DNA from 3 places in the Bradyrhizobium sp. IC4060 genome. Region 2 is predicted to be linked to each of the others. Evidence: predicted binding sites of a transcription regulator. Region 2 holds the regulator's gene; each other region holds the start of a gene.
The links. The regulator PhoB, encoded in region 2, activates phosphate uptake and scavenging genes when phosphate is short. The targets are predictions, from matches to a motif close to TGTCATNNANCTGTCAT.
Positions count from the first base shown of each region.

Region 1: a site for PhoB is predicted at 3,351-3,367, ahead of ugpB (sn-glycerol-3-phosphate ABC transporter substrate-binding protein UgpB). Genes of this name have one in related genera too.
Region 3: a site for PhoB is predicted at 3,382-3,398, ahead of I6F16_RS02860 (DUF47 domain-containing protein). Genes of this name have one in related genera too.

Region 1 covers NZ_JADYVJ010000008.1:90,107-97,673, forward strand. Annotated here, with positions in the region: gene I6F16_RS24360 (TIGR02300 family protein) at 32-439, shown strand; tRNA gene I6F16_RS24365 (tRNA-Ala) at 534-609, shown strand; gene I6F16_RS24370 (MarR family transcriptional regulator) at 715-1,173, opposite strand; gene I6F16_RS24375 (organic hydroperoxide resistance protein) at 1,329-1,754, shown strand; gene I6F16_RS24380 (CaiB/BaiF CoA-transferase family protein) at 1,935-3,137, shown strand; gene ugpB (sn-glycerol-3-phosphate ABC transporter substrate-binding protein UgpB) at 3,420-4,736, shown strand; gene ugpA (sn-glycerol-3-phosphate ABC transporter permease UgpA) at 4,784-5,665, shown strand; gene ugpE (sn-glycerol-3-phosphate ABC transporter permease UgpE) at 5,665-6,513, shown strand; gene I6F16_RS24400 (sn-glycerol-3-phosphate import ATP-binding protein UgpC) at 6,520-7,567, shown strand, end outside.
Region 2 covers NZ_JADYVJ010000010.1:182,996-190,562, forward strand. Annotated here, with positions in the region: gene apaG (Co2+/Mg2+ efflux protein ApaG) at 1-356, shown strand, start outside; gene I6F16_RS27875 (Hsp33 family molecular chaperone) at 517-1,524, opposite strand; gene argF (ornithine carbamoyltransferase) at 1,790-2,725, opposite strand; gene I6F16_RS27885 (aspartate aminotransferase family protein) at 2,725-3,933, opposite strand; gene I6F16_RS27890 (GcrA family cell cycle regulator) at 4,393-4,905, shown strand; gene phoB (phosphate regulon transcriptional regulator PhoB) at 5,205-5,912, opposite strand; gene phoU (phosphate signaling complex protein PhoU) at 5,935-6,651, opposite strand; gene pstB (phosphate ABC transporter ATP-binding protein PstB) at 6,663-7,484, opposite strand; gene pstA (phosphate ABC transporter permease PstA) at 7,481-7,567, opposite strand, start outside.
Region 3 covers NZ_JADYVJ010000001.1:577,173-584,739, reverse strand. Annotated here, with positions in the region: gene I6F16_RS02880 (ABC transporter ATP-binding protein) at 1-97, shown strand, start outside; gene I6F16_RS02875 (ABC transporter substrate-binding protein) at 154-1,374, shown strand; gene I6F16_RS02870 (branched-chain amino acid ABC transporter permease) at 1,451-2,314, shown strand; gene I6F16_RS02865 (branched-chain amino acid ABC transporter permease) at 2,316-3,284, shown strand; gene I6F16_RS02860 (DUF47 domain-containing protein) at 3,442-4,086, shown strand; gene I6F16_RS02855 (inorganic phosphate transporter) at 4,181-5,185, shown strand; gene sugE (quaternary ammonium compound efflux SMR transporter SugE) at 5,178-5,492, opposite strand; gene I6F16_RS02845 (peptide chain release factor 3) at 5,651-7,273, shown strand; gene I6F16_RS02840 (ABC transporter substrate-binding protein) at 7,321-7,567, shown strand, end outside.

The DNA of each region.
Region 1 (7,567 bases), on a different contig from region 2:
CCGCTTTTCAGACATTCCCAGGATTCCTGCCGTGGCCAAGTCCGAACTCGGAACCAAACGTATTTGCCCGACCACGGGCAAGAAGTTCTATGACCTCAACAAGAATCCGGTGATCTCGCCCTATACCGGCGAAGTGGTGCCGATCGCCCCGGTCGCTCCTGCCCGCGGCCCCCGTGCGGCCGAGGCCCGCAACATGGCCCAGGACAACGCGCCGGAGCCGGCGGAGACCGAGGAGTTGGTCTCGCTCGAGGAGGCCGATGCCGAGGAGAACACCGGCAAGGTCAAGGCGGTCGTGCCCGAATCGGAGGACGATATCGAGGTCGACGAGACCCTCGATGACGATGACGACGACGATTCGACCTTCATTGCCGACGAGGAAGAGGGCGATGAGGACGTGACCGACATCATTGGTGATGTCGGCGGTGATGAAGAGACTTGAGATCAGCCCTGATCTGTGAAAAAGGGTGCACCGCGCGAGTCGGAAGGCTCGCCGGTCCGGGGTGATCGACCAGGTTCACTCCGTCTAGGGTTAAGGGGCCATAGCTCAGCTGGGAGAGCGCTTGCATGGCATGCAAGAGGTCGGCGGTTCGATCCCGCCTGGCTCCACCACGCTTCGCCCTCCGGGCTACGCGTGGCGCAGCCGCGCGGAGCCCGAAGGGTGAAGCGTGGTGTCCGGCGAAGCCCGAAGGGCGAAGACGGACTCTACGAAAACCCCTACTCCCCGATCACCGCATTCAGCCGATCCCTCAGCGCGACGATCTCGTCCTTCATCGCGACCAGCTCCGACACCGAGCAGTCCGATGCCGCCAGGATCGATTGCGGCACGCTGCGGGCCTTTTCCTTCAGCGCATGGCCCTGCGGCGTCAGTCCGATCAGAACCTGGCGCTCGTCCTCACGCGAGCGGGTGCGCCTGACGAGATGGGCGGCCTCGAGGCGCTTCAGCAGCGGCGTCAGCGTGCCCGAATCCAGGAACAGCTTCTCGCCGATCTCCTTGACCGGCACGTCGTCGCGCTCCCACAGCACCAGCATGACCAGATATTGCGGATAGGTCAGGCCGAGCCGATCGAGCAGCGGCTTGTAGACGCGGTTAAAGGCGTGCGTAGCGGAATAGACCGCGAAGCAGATCTGGTTGTCGAGACGAAGCGGGTCTACCGCCGTTGATTTCCGGGCCATGAAGAATCCTGCGCGTTTCTCCCATTCTGGGCCCGGCCGGCGCCAGATTCAATTGCGAACAATTAAATGTGAGGCGCGACGAATTAGATTGCGCGCAATCTAATTGTCTGCGATAAAGCTTGCACCCCAACCCGGAAAGACCCGAGGAGACGACAATGTCTGTGAACGTCCTCTACAAGACCAGCGCCAAGGCCACCGGCGGCCGCGACGGCCATGCTGCGACCCTCGACGGCGCGCTCGACGTCAAGCTCACCACGCCGAAGGAGCTCGGCGGTGGCGGCGGCGCTGGCAACAATCCCGAGCAGCTGTTTGCGGCCGGCTATGCCGCCTGCTTCATCGGCGCGATGAAGTTCGTGGCCTCGCAGGGCGGCCCGAAGGTGCCTGCCGACGCCTCGGTCACCTCGACCGTCGGCATCGGCCCGCGCTCCGAGGGCGGCTTCGGCCTCGATATCGACCTCGCGGTCTCGCTGCCGGGCCTTGCCCGCGCAGACGCCGAGGCGCTGGTGGCGAAGGCGCATCAGGTGTGCCCGTACTCCAATGCCACGCGCGGCAATGTCGACGTTCGCCTGACGGTGGTCTGATCGGCAGCGCGGATTGGCTGGCCCGGGAATCCCCCCTCGGGCCGGCCGCATCCGAGGGAATTTGCCACCCCGCGGCATGGCTGCACGCCGGCGCATGCGGCTCCACGCTCGGCGCCATTGCCGGCGCAAACAAACCTCGCTAGGCCTGTGAGCCAATGATCGACACAGGGAAGCGAAGGCATGACTGAAGCAGCAACGGGCGCCATGAGCGGACTGCGCGTCATCGATCTCACGCGCGTGCTCGGCGGTCCCTACTGCACCCAGATCCTCGCCGACCACGGCGCCGACGTGATCAAGGTCGAGCCGCCCGCGGGCGACGAGGTGCGTGAATGGGGCCCTCCGTTCCACGAGGAGGATGCGGCCTATTTCGTCGGCATCAACCGCAACAAGCGCTCGATCGGCCTCGACCTCGCCTCCGAGGGCGGCCGAATCGTGCTGCTCAAGATGCTGGAGACCGCCGACGTCCTGATCGAGAATTTCAAGCCGGGCACGCTGGAGAAATGGGGCATCGGCAACGACGTCCTCAGCAAGAAATATCCCCGCCTCGTGCATTGCCGGATCTGCGGCTTCGGCGCCGACGGCCCGCGCGGCGGCAACCCCGGCTATGATGCCATCATCCAGGCCATGACCGGCATGATCGCGGCGACCGGCTCGCCCGAGAGCGGGCCGATGCGGATCGGCGTGCCCTTGGTCGACATCACCACCGGACTTTATGCGGCAATCGGCATATTGATGGCGCTGTCGGAGCGGCAGCGCTCCGGCAAGGGGCAGTTCCTGGAGACGACGCTGTACGAGACCGGCCTTGCCATCATGCATCCGCACACCGCGAATTATTTCATGCATGGCAAGCCGCCGGGTCTCACCGGCAACGAGCATCCGAACCTCGTGCCTTACGCGATCTTCCCGACCAAGACCGACAACATCTTCATCGGCGTCGGCAATGACGGCACCTTCCGCAAGCTGGCGAAGGAGATCGGCAAGCCCGAGCTCGGCACCGATCCGCGCTTTGCCCGCAACAAGGACCGCATCGCCAATCGCGAGGCACTGCGCGCCGAGCTTGCCGCCGTGTTCAGCCAGCACGAGGCCGAGCCGCTGTGCAACCGCCTGCTCGCGGCCGGCCTGCCTGCAGGTCCCGTGCAGAAGATCGACCAGGCGTTGACCAATCCGCACACGATCGCGCGTGGCGATATTATCGAGAAGGACTGGTACAAGGGCGTGGCCTCGCCGATCCGGCTCGACCGCAGCAAGCCGAGCCTGCGCCGCGTGCCGCCGAAATTCAGCCAGCATGCGGCCGAGGTGCTGGGCGAGTTCGGCTATTCCAAGACCGAGATCGACGCGATGGTCGAAAAAGGCACGGTCTGCGGTCCCGAGCGGAAACGCTGAGCTAAGGCGAGCGTCAACGGTGGTGCGCTCCCTCTCCCGCTTGCAAGTGGGAGAGGTTCGGAGCCCGCGGCACGATAGTGCCTCATCTCAATGCCGCACTGCGGCGCGCGCACGCATGTGCAGCGCGAACGAGTTGGCTGACGGCTCCGTCTTGGCCTATTTGACAACTTCCCATTTGGCCGCGCTTGCTGCTTTCGTTTCTCCCGCTTACACAGTCATGTGAACGTCATATGGCGCTGCTAGCGCAAGCGCTTCTTTAGTGACGGGCAAGGGAGGTTCTTGATGGCTCTTCGACATTTTGGCACGGCGGCGGCCGTCGCACTCACAATTGGTCTCGGCGCGTCGCCGGCGCTTGCCGTGACCGAAATCCAGTGGTGGCACGCGATGACCGGCGCCAACAACGACGTCATCGTCAGGCTCGCCAACGATTTCAACACCACGCAGAGCGACTACAAGGTGATCCCGACCTACAAGGGCAACTACGCCGACACGATGAACGCCGGCATCGCCGCGTTCCGCGCCGGCAACGCGCCGCACATCATGCAGGTGTTCGAGGTCGGCACCGCCACCATGATGGCAGCGACCGGCGCCGTGAAGCCGGTCTACAAGCTGATGGCCGAGACCGGCGAGAAGTTCGATCCGAAGGCCTATCTGCCTGCGATCACCGGCTATTACTCGACCTCGAAGGGCGAGATGCTGTCCTTCCCGTTCAACTCGTCCTCGACCGTGATGTGGGTCAACCTCGACGCACTGAAGAAAGCGAATGTCGAGGTGCCGAAGACCTGGCCCGAAGTGTTCGACGCCGCCAAGAAGCTGAAGGCGGCCGGCCACGCCACCTGCGGCTTCTCCAACTCCTGGGTCACCTGGGTCAATCTCGAGCAGCTCTCCGCCTGGCACAACGTGCCGCTCGCCAGCAAGGCCAACGGCCTCGACGGTTTCGACACCGTGCTGTCCTTCAACGGTCCGCTCCAGGTCAAGCATCTCGAAAATCTGGTCGAGCTCCAGAAGGACAAGACCTACGACTATGCCGGCCGCACCAACACCGGCGAAGGCCGCTTCACGTCGGGCGAATGTCCGCTCTACCTGACCTCGTCCGCGTTCTTCGGCAACGTCAAGGCGCAGGCCAAGTTTGCCTTCACCGCGGTGCCGATGCCCTATTACCCGGACGCCAAGGGCGCGCCGCAGAACTCGATCATCGGCGGTGCCTCGCTCTGGGTAATGGGCGGCAAACCGGCGGACGATTACAAGGGCGTCGCCAAATTCTTCTCCTTCCTCTCAGACACCGATCGCCAAGTCTACATCCACAAGGCCTCGGGCTATCTGCCGATCACCAAGGCAGCCTATGAGAAGGCCAAGGCGGATGGCTTCTACAAGGATCAGCCCTATCTGGAGACGCCGCTGCTCGAGCTGACCAACAAGGAGCCGACCGAGAATTCGCGCGGCCTGCGCCTCGGCAACATGGTGCAGCTCCGTGACGTCTGGGCGGAGGAGATCGAGCAGGCGCTGGCCGGCAAGAAGACCGCCAAGCAGGCGCTGGACGCGGCCGTCGAGCGCGGCAACACCATGCTGCGCCAGTTCGAAAAGACCGCCGTGAAGTAAGGCGACAAGCGGCAGGCCGGTCCCCCGGCCTGCCGCGCTGGGGCATCATGCAAAAGCAAGCCATTTTCCAATCGAAGCTGTTGCCCTATGCGCTGGTTGCGCCGCAACTCGCGATCGTCCTGATTTTCTTCTACTGGCCGGCCTTGCAGGCGATGATCCAGTCGTTCCTGCTGCAGGACGCCTTCGGCCTGTCGACCAGCTTCGTCTGGTTCGAGAACTATATCGAGCTGTTCAAGGAGCCCGCCTATTTCGAGGCGATCCTGCGCACCTTCTTCTTTTCGTTCGCGATCGCGGTGTCGTCGCTGTCGTTCGCGCTGCTGCTGGCCGTGATGGCAGACAAGCCGCTGCGCGGCTCGATGCTCTACCGCACGCTGCTGATCTGGCCCTATGCGGTGGCGCCGCCGGTCGTCGGCGTGCTCTGGATCTTCATGCTGCATCCCTCGCTCGGCGTGCTCTCGCGCTACCTGCGGGCGCTGGGCATCGACTGGAATCCACTGCTCGACGGCGACCAGGCCGCAGCGCTGATCATCCTGGCCGCCGCCTGGAAGCAGATCTCCTACAACTTCCTGTTCTTCCTCGCCGGCCTGCAGAGCATCCCCAGAAGCGTGATCGAGGCGGCTGCGATCGACGGCGCCCGCCCGATGCGCAGGTTCTGGACCGTGATCTTCCCGCTGCTGTCGCCGACCATCTTCTTCCTCCTGGTCGTCAACATCGTCTACGCCTTCTTCGACACGTTCGGCATCATCGACACGATGACCCGCGGCGGTCCGGGCAAGTCGACGGAGACGCTGGTCTACAAGGTCTATACCGACGGCCTGCTCGGCGGAAACCTCGGCAGCTCCGCGGCGCAATCGGTGATCCTGATGATCATGGTGATCGTGCTGACGGGCATCCAGTTCCGCTTCGTCGAACGCAAGGTGACCTACTGATGGTCGAGGAAGAAGGCTTTCGGCGCTACATTGCCCATATCATCCTCTGGATCGGGATCGCGATCGTCGCCTTCCCGGTCTATCTCGCCTTCGTGGCGTCCACCCAGGACAACGCGGTGATCGCCAACGGGCAGATGTCGTTGCTGCCCGGGGGTCATTTCTTCCAGACCTACTACCAGACCATCTTCATCGGCACGAGCGGCTCGACCCGCGAGCCGGTCGGCAACATGATGCTGAACTCGCTGGTGATGGCGCTGCTGATCGCGCTGGGCAAGATCGCGGTCTCGATCATCTCGGCCTATGCGATCGTGTATTTCCGCTTCCCGTTCCGGATGGCGCTGTTCTGGCTGATCTTCATCACGCTGATGCTGCCGGTCGAAGTCCGCATCTATCCGACCTACAAGATCGTCGCCGACCTGCACATGCTCGACAGCTATGCCGGCCTGTCGCTGCCGCTGATCGCATCGGCCACCGCGACGCTGCTGTTCCGCCAGTTCTTCATGACCGTGCCGGACGAGCTGCTGGAGGCCTCGCGCATCGACGGCGCCGGCCCCTTCCGCTTCTTCTGGGATACGCTCTTGCCGCTGTCGCGCACCAACATGGCGGCGCTGTTCGTGATCCTGTTCATCCTCGGTTGGAATCAATATCTCTGGCCGCTCTTGATCACCACGCGCGACGACATGCAGACCATCCAGATCGGCATCCGCAAGATGATCACCACCACCGACGCGCTGACCGAATGGCCGATCGTGATGGCAACCGCCGTGCTGGCCATGCTGCCGCCGGTGTTCGTCGTCGTCGTCATGCAGAAATTGTTCGTGCGCGGCCTGGTCGAGACGGAGAAGTAGAGACTTATGGCCAACGTCACCCTGCGCAGCGTCCGCAAAACCTATCCCGGCGGCTTCGAGGCCATCAAGGGCGTCGACGTCGATGTCGGCGACGGACAGTTCTGCGTGCTGGTCGGCCCCTCCGGCTGCGGCAAGTCCACGCTGCTGCGCATGGTCGCGGGGCTGGAGACGGTCACCGGCGGCGAGATCGACATCGGCGGCCGCGTCGTCAACGGAGTAGAGCCCGCCGATCGCGACATCGCGATGGTGTTCCAGAACTACGCGCTCTATCCGCATATGAGCGTCTACAACAACATGGCCTATGGCCTGCGCAACCGCGGCATGGCCGAGGCCGAGATCAAGACCCGCGTCGAGGAAGCCGCGCGCGTGCTCGAGCTCTCCGCCATGCTGGAGCGCAAGCCGCGCCAGCTCTCCGGCGGCCAGCGCCAGCGCGTCGCCATGGGCCGCGCCATCGTGCGCCAGCCGAAGGTGTTTTTGTTCGACGAGCCGCTGTCCAACCTCGACGCCAAGCTGCGCATCGCGATGCGGGTCGAGATCCGCAAATTGCAGCGCCGGCTCAACACGACGTCGATCTACGTCACCCATGACCAGCTCGAGGCGATGACGCTGGCCGACATCCTCGTGGTGATGAACGGCGGCCAGGTCGAGCAGGTCGGCAATCCGCTTGATATCTACGAGAAGCCGGCGACGACCTTCGTCGCCTCCTTCATCGGCGCGCCGCCGATGAACTTGATGTCGACGCGGCCCGAGGAGATCCGGTCGCAGCTCGCCGGCAGCGCCGCGGCCGATGCCGGCATCGTCGGAATCCGCCCGGAGGATTTTGTCATCACCGACGAGACGCCGGCCGGCGGCCTCGCCCTGCCGCTCACCGTCGAAGCCATCGAGCGCGTCGGCGCCGAGACCTTCGTCTACGGCTCCCGCGAGCAGGAGGACCAGCGCGTCGCCGCCACGCCCGGCGAGCTGCCGCCCGGCGAGGTCATCGTCCGCATTCCCGGAACCCAAGCGCCCGCCATCGGCGCGAGAATCCGTGTCGCGGCGGTGCGGGCGAAGCTGC
Region 2 (7,567 bases):
TCGAGCCGAACTTTGTTCCGGAGCAATCGTCGGCCGACCGCTCGCGCTACTTCTGGTCCTACACCATCGTCATCACCAATTCGGGCGAGGAGACCGTGCAGCTCAAGACGCGGCACTGGATCATCACCGATGCCTCCGGCCGCCAGCAGGAGGTGAAGGGCGAAGGCGTGGTCGGCGAGCAGCCGATCCTCGCCCCCGGCGAACGCTTCGAATACACCTCCGGCGTGCCGCTCTCGACCGCCTCGGGCTTCATGACCGGCCGCTACCAGATGGTCAGCGAAACCGGCGAGCGTTTCGAGATCGACGTGCCGACGTTTTCGCTGGACAGCCCCGACAACAAGCGGGTGTTGAATTAGAGAGGCGAGTTCGCCGTAACCGGGGCATCCAGTACGCCGCGGCCTCTCGTTGCGATCAGCATCGTCTCGGAGTACTGGATCGCCCGATCAAGTCGGGCGATGACACCGCGCGTGTGGCACTGCTCCACTCGACATTGCGAGTGCAGCGACGCGGGTAGGCTCAGGCGTCCTCGACGCCCGCCTCGTGGGGCGTGAACTGATACACCGACGAGCAGAACTCGCAGGTGACGACGACCTTGTCGTCCTTGACCATGGCGGCGCGGTCGTCGTGCGAGAAGCTCTTGAGCATCGCGGCGACCGCATCGCGCGAGCAGGAGCACCGCGCCTCGAGCACCTGCGGATTGAACACGCGCACGCCGCGCTCGTGGAAGAGGCGGTAGAGCAGCCGCTCGCCGGAGAGCTCGGGATCGATCAGCTCGACGTCTTCGACCGTCTCGATCAGCGAGCGTGCCTCGACCCATGCATCGTCTTCCGCGACGCTGTGCACCTCGGTGCCGTCGGGCGCATCGCCGGGATGCAAGTCCGCCTGCCGCGCGCGCTCCGGCGCCTTCGGCAGAAATTGCATCAGCATGCCGCCGGCGCGCCAGCGATGCTTGCCGCCGTCGCTCGAGCGCCACTCCTCGCCGACCGCGAGGCGCACGCGCGTCGGGATCTGCTCGGAGCGCAGGAAATATTCGTGGGCGGCGTCTTCCAGGCTGCCGCCGTCGAGCGCAACCAGGCCCTGGTAACGGCTCATGTCGGGGCCCTGGTCGATGGTCATGGCGAGATGGCCGCGGCCGAGCAGCGTGCCGGAATCCTTGGCCGTGCCCAGGCGCGAGGCGTCAAAGCGCGCATAGGCGCGCAGGCGGTCCGGGGCCTTGTAGTCGACCACCAGGAACGACACCGGACCGTCGGTCTGGGCCTGAAGAATGAAGCGGCCCTCGAATTTCAGCGTCGAGCCGAGCAGCGTCGTCAGCACGATGGCCTCGCCGAGCAGCTTGCCCACGGCTGCGGGATAATCGTGCTTGGTGAGGATGTCGTCGAGCGCGGGGCCAAGCCGCACCAGGCGCCCGCGCACGTCAAGCGCGTCGACCTCGTAAGGCAGCACGGCGTCATCGATCGGAACCGATGATGGCGCGCGAACCGGGCCTTCAGGCCCGGTGTTCATGTCAGGAGACTGGGAAACCATGGCGCTTTATCTGGGGTCGGAGGGCGGAAATGGAAGGGGGCGCGTTCCGGATGCGATGAGGGTGCACAACGCTACAGCAAGCTCGGTGTCGTCCCGGGGCGCGCAACGCGCGAGCCCGGGACCCATAACCACAGGACCACGTCATCGAGCGAGATGGCAACTCCGAGTCTTCGCCAAACGACTTCCTGTGGATCTGCGCGCGCTTTTGGCGCGCTTGTGCGGGACGACAATTGCGTGTGAGGCCGCAGCCGGGCTTCCAGCGCGCCTACTTCACCGCGTCGAAGCACCAGGCCAAGATGCCCTTCTGCGCGTGCAGGCGGTTTTCGGCCTCGTCGAACACGACCGATTGCGGCCCGTCGATCACCTCGTCGGTGACCTCCTCGCCGCGATGGGCCGGCAGGCAATGCATGAACAATGCGTCCGCCTTGGCCAGCGACATCAGCTTGGCATTGACCTGGTAGGGCTTGAGCACGTTGTGGCGGTGCTCGCCCTCCTTGTCGCCCATCGACACCCAGGTGTCGGTGACGACGCAATCGGCGCCGCGCACGGCGGCTTCCGGATCGGTGCCGAGCACGATCGGCGCGCCCGTCGCCTTGATCCAGTCGCGCATGGCCTTTTTCGGTGCGAGCTCCGGCGGCGTTGCGACATTGAGCTGGAATTTGAAGCGCTCGGCGGCATGGGCCCAGGACGCCAGCACGTTGTTGTCGTCGCCGGTCCAGGCCACCGTCTTGCCCTCGATCGGGCCGCGATGTTCCTCATAGGTCATGAGGTCGGCCATCACCTGGCAGGGATGCGAACGCCGCGTCAGGCCGTTGATGACGGGCACGGTGGCGTTGGCCGCAAGCTCCAGCAGCGCATCGTGGTTGAGGATGCGGATCATGATGGCGTCGACATAGCGCGACAGAACCCGCGCGGTGTCGGCGATGGTCTCGCCGCGGCCGAGCTGCATCTCGGCGCCGGTGAGCATGATCGCCTCGCCGCCGAGCTGGCGCATGCCGACGTCGAACGAGACGCGGGTGCGGGTCGAGGGACGCTCGAAGATCATCGCCAGCGTCTTGCCCTCGAGCGGCCTGACCGGCTGCTGCGCCTTCTGCTTCGCCTTCATCGCCGAAGAGGCGGCGAGCATGCTCTTGAGCTCCGAGAGCGGCAGCTCGTTGATATCCAGGAAGTGCTTGGGAGCTTTGTTGGGCGTCGTGCTCATCAGCTTGCCGCCCGCTTGGTCTGGCTGGAGGAGATCGCAGCGCAGGCGCGCTCTAACCGGCCGACGCTGTCCTCGATCTCCGCTTCCGTGACGATCAGGGGCGGCAGGAAGCGCACGACATTGTCGCCGGCCCCGACGGTGAGCAGCTTTTCGGCGCGCAGCGCCGCGACGAGATCGCCCGAGGGCACCACCGCCTTGATACCGATCAGCAGGCCCTCGCCGCGCACCTCGCTGACGATTTCGGGATGACGATCGATCACGGAGGCGAGCTTCTGCTTGAGCAGCAGCGACATCTTCTGCACGTGGTCGAAGAAGCCGGGCTTGAGCATGACATCGAGCACGGCGTTGGCAGCCGAGATCGCGAGCGGATTGCCGCCGAAGGTGGAGCCGTGCGAGCCGGGCCCCATGCCGGCCGCCGCGTCCGCGGTCGCCAGCACCGCACCGATCGGAAAGCCGCCGCCGAGCGCCTTGGCGAGCGACATCACATCCGGTGTGACGCCGGTGCGCTTGTAGGCAAAGAGCTCGCCGGTGCGGCCCATGCCGGTCTGCACCTCGTCGAAGGCGAGCAACAGGCCGCGCTCGTTACAGAGTTCGCGCAGCGCCCTCAGGAAGGCGTGAGGTGCAGAACGAACGCCACCCTCGCCCTGGATCGGCTCGATGAGAATGCCGGCGGTGTGCGGACCGATCGCCTTCTTCACGGCGTCGAGGTCGCCGTGCGGCACCTGATCGAAGCCGTCCATCGGCGGACCGAAGCCCTCGAGATATTTCGCAGAGCCGGTGGCGGCGAGCGTCGCCAGCGTGCGGCCATGGAAGGCACCCTCGAAGGTGATCATGCGGTAACGTTCCGGATGCCCCTTGGAGAAGTGATGGTGGCGCACCAGCTTGATCACGCCTTCCAGCGCCTCGGCGCCGGAATTGCAGAAGAACACGAAGTCCGCAAAGCTCTCATTGCAGAGGCGGCTTGCGAGCTTCTCGCCGTCAGGGCTCTGGAACAGGTTCGACATGTGCCAGAGCTTGGTCGCCTGCTCCTGCAACGCCTTGACCAGCGCGGGATGGACATGGCCGAGCGCATTCACCGCGACACCCGAGGTGAAATCGAGATAGCGATCGCCGTTGGTCGCGATCAGCCAGCAGCCTTCGCCGCGCTCGAAACCGAGGTCGGCCCTGGCGAAAACGGGGAGCAAATGCGGCGCTGCGCTGTTAGTCATGACGTCACTTGAATGTTGCGGACGGTGTGAGGCATGCATTGCGCGACGCACCATCGACCGGCCCCGGAAAACGAAACGTGCCGCCTTTTAAGGGCGGCACGTGGCACTATCTTATGCCTGGCAAGACGGGTGTCAATGCCGCCCGGAAAGCCTCGCGAAACGCTGATTCCGTAGTCTTGCGGTGCCGATTTTGCGGGTTTTTCACCACGGAACATGTGGAAGCGAGTCGGCGGACTCTTGCGCGGGAGTCACGCCATATTGTAGCGTTTGGACTGTCAGATACGACATCTCGTGCAGCAGTTCTGATCCCAGAAGTCCTCATGTACCGGCGTAAACGTTCGGGCGTCTTGAGCGCGCCCGGCGAGCCTTAAGGGATTCTGACGGCACGGGTTTTTCAAGGCTAAAGCATTCGCTGCGAAGGCCCCAGGATGGCAGGCGCGCAGCGAGGGAAAGGGTGCAATGACGGTTTTGACCTGGTCCGATGATCGCGTCGAGCAGCTGAAGAAGCTCTGGGAGGCCGGACTTTCGGCCAGCCAGATCGCGGCGGAGCTCGGCAATGTGACCCGCAATGCCGTGATCGGCAAGGTGCACCGGCTCGGCCTGTCCGGCCGCGCCAAGAGCCCTTCATCGGCAGCGCCGCGGCCGCGCAAGGCACGGCCCGCGCAGCATATGATGCGGGTGACCCGCCCCGTCGCGCGCGGCAACACCGCGTTGGCGCAGGCCTTCGAGGTCGAGTTGGAAGCCGAGCCGGTTACCTACGACAACGTGGTGCCGATGAGCCAGCGGCTGTCGCTGCTGGAATTGAACGAGGCGACCTGCCACTGGCCGGTCGGCGATCCCTCGAGCCCGGATTTCTTCTTCTGCGGCGGCAAGGCGCTCTCCGGCCTGCCCTACTGCGCCCAGCATTCGCGCGTGGCCTATCAGCCCGCAGCGGACCGCCGTCGCGCAGCACCGAAACCGGGCACGCGGTGAGCTTGCGGAATTCCCTGATCGCCAAGCTTTGATCGCCAAGCTTGATCGCCAAGACTGCAGCCGTCACACGATGACGGCTCCCAATCGTTCGGTGTCATCCCCGCGAATGCGGGATCCGTAACCGCGGGGCGCAATCGTTGCGCGAGATGGTCACTCCGAGTCTTCGCCAAACCACGTCCTGTGGCTAATCGCGAAGAGCGCAAGCGCTCGCGCTGAGATCCCGGGCTCACGCTGCGCGCGCCCCGGGATGACGGCCGAGATCGGCGCCGCAGTTCGCCAAACCAGCTGTCGCTGGCGCCTTACGTCTGCTCAGCCTTCGCGAAGCGATCGTCCAGCGCGTAGCCGGCGCCGCGGACGGTGCGGATCGGGTCCTGCTCGCGGCCGAGATTGAGCAGCTTGCGCAGGCGGCCGATATGCACGTCGACGGTGCGCTCGTCGATGTAGATGTCGCGGCCCCAGACGCTGTCGAGCAGCTGCTCGCGCGAGAACACGCGGCCGGGATGCTCCAGGAAGAACTCCAGCAGGCGATATTCGGTCGGACCGAGATCGATCGGCCGGCCCGAGCGCGCCACGCGGCGCTTGTCGCGGTCGAGCTCGATATCGCCATAGGCGAGCACGGTGGCGAGGCGCTCGGGGCTCGCGCGCCTGAGCAAGCCCTTCACGCGCGCAAGCAGCTCCGGCACCGAGAACGGCTTGACGATATAATCATCCGCGCCGGTCGCGAGCCCGCGCACCCGTTCGCTCTCCTCGCCGCGCGCGGTGAGCATGATGATCGGCAGCTGCTTGGTCTCGGGGCGGGTCCGAAGCCGCCGGCACAGCTCGATGCCTGACAGGCCCGGCAGCATCCAGTCGAGCACGATCAGATCGGGAATGTGCTCCTTGAGGCGGGTGTCGGCGTCATCGCCGCGCATCACCGTCTCGACGTCATAGCCGTCGCCTTCGAGGTTGTAGCGAAGAAGCTCGGTGAGAGCTTCCTCGTCCTCAACCACCATAATGCGTGCGCCCATGTGGTCGTAGCTCCTTAAGTCGTCAGGTGTTCGGCACCGTCGTGGCGAAGGTCGTCATGTCGCCCTTCGGCCGCTTGTCGGTGATCGCCTGGCCCTCGATCATGTAGAACACGGTCTCGGCGATGTTGGTGGCGTGGTCGCCGATCCGCTCGATGTTCTTGGCACAGAACATCAGGTGGATGCAGAACGAGATGTTGCGCGGATCCTCCATCATGTAGGTGAGGAGCTCGCGGAACAGCGAGGTGCAGATGGCGTCGACTTCTTCGTCGCCCTTCCACACCGCCATCGCCGCCGGCAGGTCGTGCGCGGCATAGGCGTCCAGTACCGACTTGACCTGCTGCTGCACGAGGTCGGTCATGTGCTCCAGGCCGCGGAACAGCTTGAGCGGATGGAAATCCGTCTCCAGCGCCGCGACGCGCTTGCCCATATTCTTGGCGAGATCGCCGATGCGCTCGAGATCGGTCGCAACGCGCATCGCGCCGACGATCTCGCGCAGGTCGACGGCCATCGGCTGGCGGCGGGCGATGGTGAGCACGGCGCGCTCCTCGATGCGCTTCTGCAGCGCGTCGAGCTCGACGTCGGTGGCGACGACGCGCTGGCCGAGCGCGACGTCGCGGCGGATCAGCGCGTCGACGGAATCGACGATCATGCGCTCGGCGATGCCGCCCATCTCGGCGACCAGGCGGGTGAGCTCCTGAAGGTCGCTGTCGAAAGCCTTTACGGTATGTTCAGAACCCATGTTCCGTCTCCTCAGCCGAACCGGCCGGTGATGTAATCCTGCGTGCGCCGATCGCTCGGCGACGTGAAGATCTTGCTGGTGTCGTCGAACTCGATCAACTCGCCGAGATACATGAAGGCGGTCTTGTCGGAAACGCGCGCGGCCTGCTGCATGTTGTGGGTGACGATCGCGATCGTGTAGTTCTCGGACAATTCCTGGATCAGCTCCTCGACCTTGGCGGTCGAGATCGGGTCGAGCGCCGAGCAGGGCTCGTCAAACAGGATCACCTCGGGCCGCACCGCGACGGTGCGGGCGATGCAGAGGCGCTGCTGCTGGCCGCCGGAGAGCGACAGGCCGGAGGCATTGAGCTTGTCCTTGACCTCGTTCCACAGCGCGCCACCGCGCAGTGCCTTCTCGACGCGGTCGTCCATCTCGGACTTGGAGATCTTCTCATAGAGACGAATGCCGAAGGCGATGTTCTCGTAGATCGTCATCGGGAACGGCGTCGGCTTCTGGAACACCATGCCGACCCGGGCGCGGAGCAGGTTGAGGTCGAGCTTGGGGTCGAGGATGTTGGTATGGTCGAGCAACAGCTGACCGTCGGCGCGCTGGCCCGGATAGAGGTCGTACATCCGGTTGAAGATGCGCAGCAGGGTGGACTTGCCGCAGCCGGACGGGCCGATGAACGCCGTGACGCGGTTGGTGCCGAGCGCCAGGTTGATGTTCTTCAGCGCGTGGTGGTCGCCGTAGTAGAAGTTGAGGTTGCGCGCCGTGACCTTGGCGGGCGCCTCGGGCAGGGGCTGCGAGCCGGGATGAACGGTCGGCGCGCTGACGGAAACAGACATTTCACTCATTTTGCAGTCCTCTCGGCGCCAAGGATGCGCGCGCCAATGTTAAGGGCAAGCACGGTCAGGGTGATCAACAGCGCGCCGCTCCA
Region 3 (7,567 bases), on a different contig from region 2:
CTATTACGTAGTCGAGCACGGCAAGATCATTGACGGGTTTTCCAATTCGGAGCTTGCCGCCAACATGGACAAGCTCCACACCTATCTCGGTGTGTAGCCGAGCAGGCCGGACGATCGAGAGTAACTATCAAAGGAATATTGGGAGGTCGGATTATGAAGCACAGCATTTCGGCAATGTTGCTCGGGACGGCCCTGGCGCTCGGCGCGGCAGGCGGCGCGGTCGCGCAGGACAAGAACATCAAAATCGGCGTGCTGACCGACAATTCAGGACTTTATGCCGATCTCGGTGGCGCCGGCTCGACCGTCGCCGCACAGATGGCGATCGAGGATTCCGGGCTCGCTGCTAAGGGCTGGAAGCTCGACCTGATCTCCGCCGACCATCAGAACAAGCCCGACATCGGCTCCACGATTGCTCGGCAATGGATCGACGTCGAGAAGGTCGACATCTTCATGGATGTCCTGAACTCCGGCGTTGCGCTGGCGGTGAACAATATCGTCAAAGAGAAGAATTCCATCCTGATCAACACAGGTGCGGCGACGTCGGATCTCACCAACGCGCAATGCTCGCCGAATACGGTCCACTGGGTCTATGATACCTATATGCTGGCCAACAGTACCGGGCAGGCGCTGGTGAAGGCGGGCGGCGACACCTGGTATTTTCTCACCGCGGACTACGCGTTTGGCCATGCCCTCGAGCGCGACACCGCCGCGGTGGTGGTGAAGTCGGGCGGCAAGGTGATCGGCAACGTCAAGCATCCCCTGAATACCGCTGACTTCTCGTCCTTCCTGCTTCAGGCGCAGGCCTCCAAAGCCAAGATCATCGGCATGGCGAATGCCGGCGGCGACACCACCAACACCATCAAGCAGGCGTCCGAGTTCGGCATCGTCTCGGGCGGCCAGAAGCTTGCGGGTCTGCTGCTCTTCATCACCGACGTGCACTCGCTCGGTCTGAAGGTGGCGCAGGGCTTGAACTTCACCGAGACCTTCTATTGGGACATGAACGACGGCACGCGCGCCTTCTCCAAACGCTTCTCCGAGCGGATGAAGAACAAGGCGATGCCCTCGATGGTGCAGGCCGGCGTCTATTCGGGCCTGCTGCACTACTTCAAGGCGCTGGAGGCGATGGGCGGCAATCCGCATGATGGGGCCAAGGTGGTCGCCAAGATGAAGGAGATGCCGACCGACGATGCGTTGTTCGGCAAGGGAACGATCCGTGCGGACGGTCGCAAGCTGCATCCGGCCTATCTGTTCGAGGTCAAGAAGCCCGAGGAATCCAAGGGGCCCTGGGACTATTACAAGCTGATCGGCACGACGGCCGCGGATCAGGCGTTCCGGCCACTGTCCGAGAGCGTCTGTCCGCTCGTGAAGAAGTAAGTGTGACGATGCGAGCCGGCGCAACGGCGCCGGCTTGCTTTTGGGGAACGACGAGAAGGGACCGGGTGCGGGATCGATGCAGGCTCTTTACGCTCAGCTACTGGTGGGACTGATCAACGGCTCGTTCTACGCGCTGCTCAGTCTCGGGCTTGCCGTCATCTTCGGCATGCTCAACATCATCAATTTCGCCCATGGCGCGCTCTACATGATGGGCGCCTTCGTCGCCTATTTCCTGTTGAACCTCGGCGGCATCAACTATTGGTGGGCGCTGCTGCTGGCGCCGATCATCGTCGGCATCTTCGGCATGATCCTGGAACGGACCATGCTGCAATGGCTGACCGGGCTCGATCATCTCTACGGCCTGCTCCTGACCTTCGGCATCGCGCTGATCGTGCAGGGCGTGTTCCAGAACTATTTCGGCTCCTCGGGCCTGCCTTACGCCATTCCCGACCAGCTCAGGGGCGGCATGAATCTCGGCTTCATGTTCCTGCCGATCTACCGCGGCTGGGTCGTCGTGTTCTCACTGGCGGTGTGCCTTGCGACCTGGTTCCTGATCGAGAAGACGCAGCTCGGCGCCTACCTGCGCGCCGCGACCGAAAATCCGACCTTGGTGCGTGCCTTCGGCATCAACGTGCCGCGCATGATCACGCTCACTTACGGTCTCGGCGTCGGCCTTGCCGCGCTCGCCGGCGTGCTCTCGGCGCCGATCAACCAGGTGCGGCCGCTGATGGGTGCCGACCTCATCATCGTCGTGTTCGCGGTGGTGGTGATCGGCGGCATGGGCTCGATCATGGGCTCCATCATCACCGGCTTTGCGCTCGGCGTGATCGAGGGCCTGACCAAGTATTTCTACCCCGAGGCCTCCAACACCGTCGTGTTCGTGCTGATGGTGCTGGTGCTGCTGGTGAAGCCGACGGGATTGACGGGAAGGGCGGCCTGAGATGACAACCCTGACGGACGACACGCTTCCTGTGACCCCGCGCGCAATGCGCGACGAGATGATTGTATTCGCATTGATGGCGCTGCTGCTCGCAGCGGTGCCGTTCACGGGCGTCTATCCGTTCTTCGTGATGCAGGCGCTATGCTTTGCGCTGCTCGCCTGCGCCTTCAATCTGCTGGTCGGCTATGGCGGCTTGCTGTCGTTCGGCCACGCGATGTTTCTGGGCACGGCCGGCTATTGCAGCGCGCATGCGCTGAAGGTCTGGGCGCTGCCGCCCGAGCTCGGCATTCTCGTCGGCGTCGCCGCGGCGTTCGTGCTCTCGATCGTCACCGGCTACATCTCGATCCGACGCCAGGGCATCTATTTCTCGATGATCACGCTGGCGCTGTCGCAGCTCCTGTACTTCATCTATCTCCAGGCCCCGTTCACCCATGGTGAGGACGGCATCCAGGGCATCCCGCAGGGACGCATGTTCGGCGTGCTCGATCTGTCCAAGCCGACGGTGCTGTACTATGTCGTGCTGGTCGGCTTCCTCGCCGGCTTCCTCCTGATCTTCCGCATCATCAACTCGCCGTTCGGCGAGGTGCTGAAGTCGATCCGCGAGAACGAGCAGCGCGCGATCTCGCTCGGCTACCGCACCGACCAATACAAGTTCCTGGCCTTCGTGCTGTCGGGGACGCTCGCCGGCCTTGCCGGTGCGCTGAAGGTGTTCGTGGCGCAAAACGCCTCGCTGACCGACGTGCACTGGACGATGTCGGGCGAGGTCGTGCTGATGACGCTGGTCGGCGGGCTCGGCACCGTTTTCGGTCCCGTGGTCGGCGCCTTCGTGATCATCGCCATGCAGCAATATCTGGCCGGCTTCGGCCAGTGGGTGACGGTGATCCAGGGCGCGATCTTCGTGGTCTGCGTGCTCACCTTCCGCCGCGGCGTCGTCGGCGAAATCGCGCATTACTTCCGGCGATCGCTCTAAGTAACTGGTATTGCATCAGTTTCATTGATGCATGAAAGCGGTGGATGATCCGGCTCCGCGGGCGTGAGGCGACACGCGCGCGGATCGAAAATGGTCTATGACAGTTTTGTGACAGCCCTTGCGGGCCTGACCATTTTCCAACCGGTAGTTTGTCCCCATGATGCGATGGTTTCGTGCGTTCCTGCCCAGGGAAGAGCGGTTCTTCGACCTGTTCGACCGCCATGCCCAGACCGTGATCCAGGGCGCGGTCGCGCTCCAGGGCATGCTCAACGGGGGCGAGGAGACGCCGGTCTATTGCCAGCGCGTCAACCAGTTCGAGAACGACGCCGACAATATCACCCGCGAGGTGCTGACGGCGGTGCGCCGCACCTTCATCACCCCGTTCGACCGCGGCGACATCAAGAACCTGATCACGTCGCTGGACGATGCCATCGACCAGATGCAGCAGACGGCCAAGGCCGTGATGCTGTTCGAGGTGCGCAGCTTCGAGCCGCCGATGCGCGAGATCGGCGGACTCTTGATCGAATGCGCCAATCTGGTCGGCCGTGCGCTGCCGCTGATGCAGGAGATCGGCAAGAACGTCGCCATGCTGACCGCGATCACCGAGGAGCTCGGCAAGCTTGAGGGCCGTGTCGACGATCTCCACGACATCGGCCTGAAGGAGCTGTTCCTCAAGCATCGCGACGGCAATGCGATGGATTTCATCGTCGGGGTCGAGATCTACGACCATCTCGAGAAGGTGGCCGACCGTTTCGATGACGTTGCGAACGAAATCAACAGCATCGTCATTGAGCAAGTTTAGAGCATGATCCGGAAAAGTGTGCAGCGGTTTTCCTTCGCGACGAACGCGGAACGCGTTTGCGCGGAGATCATGCGCAAAGCGTAGGGGCCTCGCCGTGGATGCTGCGTTGGCTTTTCCCGTCCTGGTCGGCTTGATCGCCGTCGCTCTGCTGTTCGACTTCCTGAACGGCCTGCACGACGCCGCCAATTCGATCGCGACCATCGTCTCGACCCGAGTGCTGCGGCCGCAATTCGCGGTGTTTTGGGCCGCGTTCTTCAATTTCATCGCGTTCCTGGTGTTCGGGCTGCACGTCGCCCAGACCATCGGCACCGGCATCATCGATCCCGCGGTCGTCGACGCCCAGGTGATCTTCGCAGCCCTCGTCGGCGCCATCGTCTGGAACCTCGTGACCTGGGCGCTCGGCATTCCATCGTCGTCGTCGCACGCGCTGATCGGCGGGCTCGTCGGCGGCGGCTTGGCCAAGGCCGGTATTTCGGCCGCGGTGTGGAGCGGCCTGTCCAAGACCGTGCTGGCGATCGTGCTGTCGCCGCTGGTTGGCTTCCTGCTCGCAATGGCGCTGGTTGCGATCGTGTCCTGGGCCTCGGTGCGCTCGACGCCGTTCGCGGTCGACCGCGCCTTCCGCATCCTGCAATTCGTCTCCGCTTCGCTCTATTCGCTCGGCCATGGCGGCAACGACGCGCAGAAGACCATGGGCATCATCGCGGTGTTGCTCTATTCGCAGGGCCATCTCGGCAGCGAGTTCTCGGTGCCGTTCTGGGTGGTGCTGTCGTGCCAGGCGGCGATGGCGCTGGGCACGCTGATGGGCGGCTGGCGCATCGTTCGCACCATGGGCCTGCGCATCACGAAATTGACCCCGATGCAGGGCTTTTGCGCCGAGACCGGGGGCGCGGTGACCCTGTTCATGGCGACCTATCTCGGGGTTCCCGTCTCGACCACCCACACCATCACCGGCGCCATCGTCGGCGTCGGCGCCGCCCGCCGCGTCTCGGCCGTGCGTTGGAACGTCGCAAGCTCCATCGTCTATGCCTGGGTGATCACGATCCCGGCCTCAGGCATCGTGGCCGCGCTGACCTGGTGGGTGGTCCAGCTCGTCAAGTGACGAGCTTCAGTCCGATGATGCCGGCGACGATCAGGCCGATGCTGGCGAGGCGGAAGGCCGTCGCCGGCTCGCCGAACAGAACCATGCCGAGCGTCGCGGTGCCGACCGCGCCGATGCCGGTCCAGACCGCATAGGCGGTTCCGACGGGCAGGGATTTGAGCGCAAATCCGAGCAGGATGACGCTGCCGGCCATGGCCGCGAGCGTGACCGCGGACGGGACAAGCTTGCTAAAGCCCTCGGTGTATTTCAGGCCGATGGCCCAGGTGATCTCGAGGAGACCGGCGACGAACAGGATGCTCCAGGCCATGACGACCCTCCATTCAAGGCAGGGTCGTCCCCGCGGCTGGTGTGCTGATGGGCAGGGAGGTCGTCCTCCCAAAAGGGGGATATGGGGCTGGCCGGACACCTTCGCAATCACCAAATGAGGCTTGATCAGGCCCGTTTTCCCTGCCACACGCTCCCGCCATGTCCGACATCGCCGCCACCACAGCCGAATCGCCGGCCCGTTCCCCGCTTGCCGCCGAGGTGGCGAGGCGGCGGACCTTTGCGATCATCTCCCATCCCGACGCCGGCAAGACCACGCTGACCGAAAAGCTGCTGCTGTTCGGCGGCGCCATCAACCTCGCCGGCCAGGTCAAGGCCAAGGGCGAGCGGCGCAACACGCGATCCGACTGGATGAAGATCGAGCGCGAACGCGGCATCTCGGTGGTGACCTCGGTGATGACCTTCGAGTTCGAGGGCCTCGTCTTCAACCTGCTGGACACGCCGGGCCACGAGGACTTTTCGGAAGATACCTATCGCACGCTGACGGCGGTCGATTCCGCCGTGATGGTGATCGACGCGGCCAAGGGTATCGAGGCGCGCACCCGAAAGCTGTTCGAGGTGTGCCGTCTGCGCGACATCCCGATCATCACCTTCATCAACAAGATGGACCGCGAGAGTCGCGACGTGTTCGAGCTGCTCGACGAGATCGAGAAGACGCTGGCGCTCGACACCACGCCGATGACCTGGCCGGTCGGCCGCGGCCGCGACTTCCTCGGCACCTATGACGTCGTCAATGGCGGCGTGCGCCTGCTCGAAGGCGGCGGCGCCAAGACCGGCGCGGCGCTCGAGATCGAGATCGAAGAGCTCGCCAAGCTCAACGCCAATCTCGACGTCTCCGCCGTGAAGGACGAGCTCGAGCTCGTCACCGAGGCGTCGAAGCCGTTCGAGCTGGACGCGTTCCGCGAGGGACATCTGACGCCGGTCTATTTCGGCAGCGCGCTGCGTAATTTCGGCGTCGGAGACCTCCTGGAGGGCCTCGGCAAGTTTGCGCCCGAGCCGCGCGCGCAGGACAGCGACCAGCGCAAGGTCGAGGCCACCGATCCCAGGATGAGCGCCTTCGTGTTCAAGATCCAGGCCAACATGGATCCCAACCACCGCGACCGCATCGCGTTTGCGCGCCTGTGCTCGGGCAAGCTCAGCCGCGGCATGAAGGCCAAGCTCGTGCGCACCGGCAAGAGCATGCCGCTGTCGAGCCCGCAATTCTTCTTCGCGCAGGACCGCTCGGTCGCGGACGAAGCCTTCGCCGGCGACGTCGTCGGCATTCCCAACCACGGCACGCTGCGCATCGGCGATACGCTGACCGAGGGCGAGGATTTCAACTTCGTCGGCGTGCCGAGCTTTGCGCCGGAAATCGTCCGCCGTGTCCGTCTCACCGACGCGATGAAGGCGAAGAAGCTGAAGGAAGCGCTGCAGCAGATGTCGGAAGAGGGCGTGGTGCAGGTGTTCCGACCCCGCGACGGCGCCCCGGCGCTGGTCGGCGTGGTCGGCGCGCTGCAGCTCGACGTGCTCAAGGCCCGGCTCGAGGCGGAATATTCGCTGCCGGTCGAATTCGAGGTCAGCGAGTTCCAGCTGGCGCGCTGGGTCTCCTCGGAGGACCGCAAGAAGCTCGACAGCTTCATCGCCGCCAACAATTCGAGCATCGCCGACGATGTCGATGGCGATCCCGTCTATCTCGCCCGGAACGAGTTCTACCTCGGCTACACCCGGGAGCGCGCCGAGGGCATCGAGTTCAGCAACGTCAAGGATGTCAAGAAGAAGGGGTAATGTTTCCCAGACCTTTTCCGTGAAGCAGGACAGCGAGGTCGACGGTCATGAGGCGGCGCGAATTCATCATGCTCGTTGCAGGCGCGGCGGCCTATCCGCTGAGCACATCCGCGCAGGGGAATGTGCGGCGGATCGGTGTGTTGGCGGGAGGCAGGTCGAGCGATCCGGAGAGCCAGGCCGGCTACCAGAAACTGAGACAGCGTCTGGGTGAACTCGGTTGGGAACAGGAGCGCAACATCCATATCGAGTATCGCTGGTGGGCCGGCGATCCGAATGTTGCCGATGCCCAGGCGG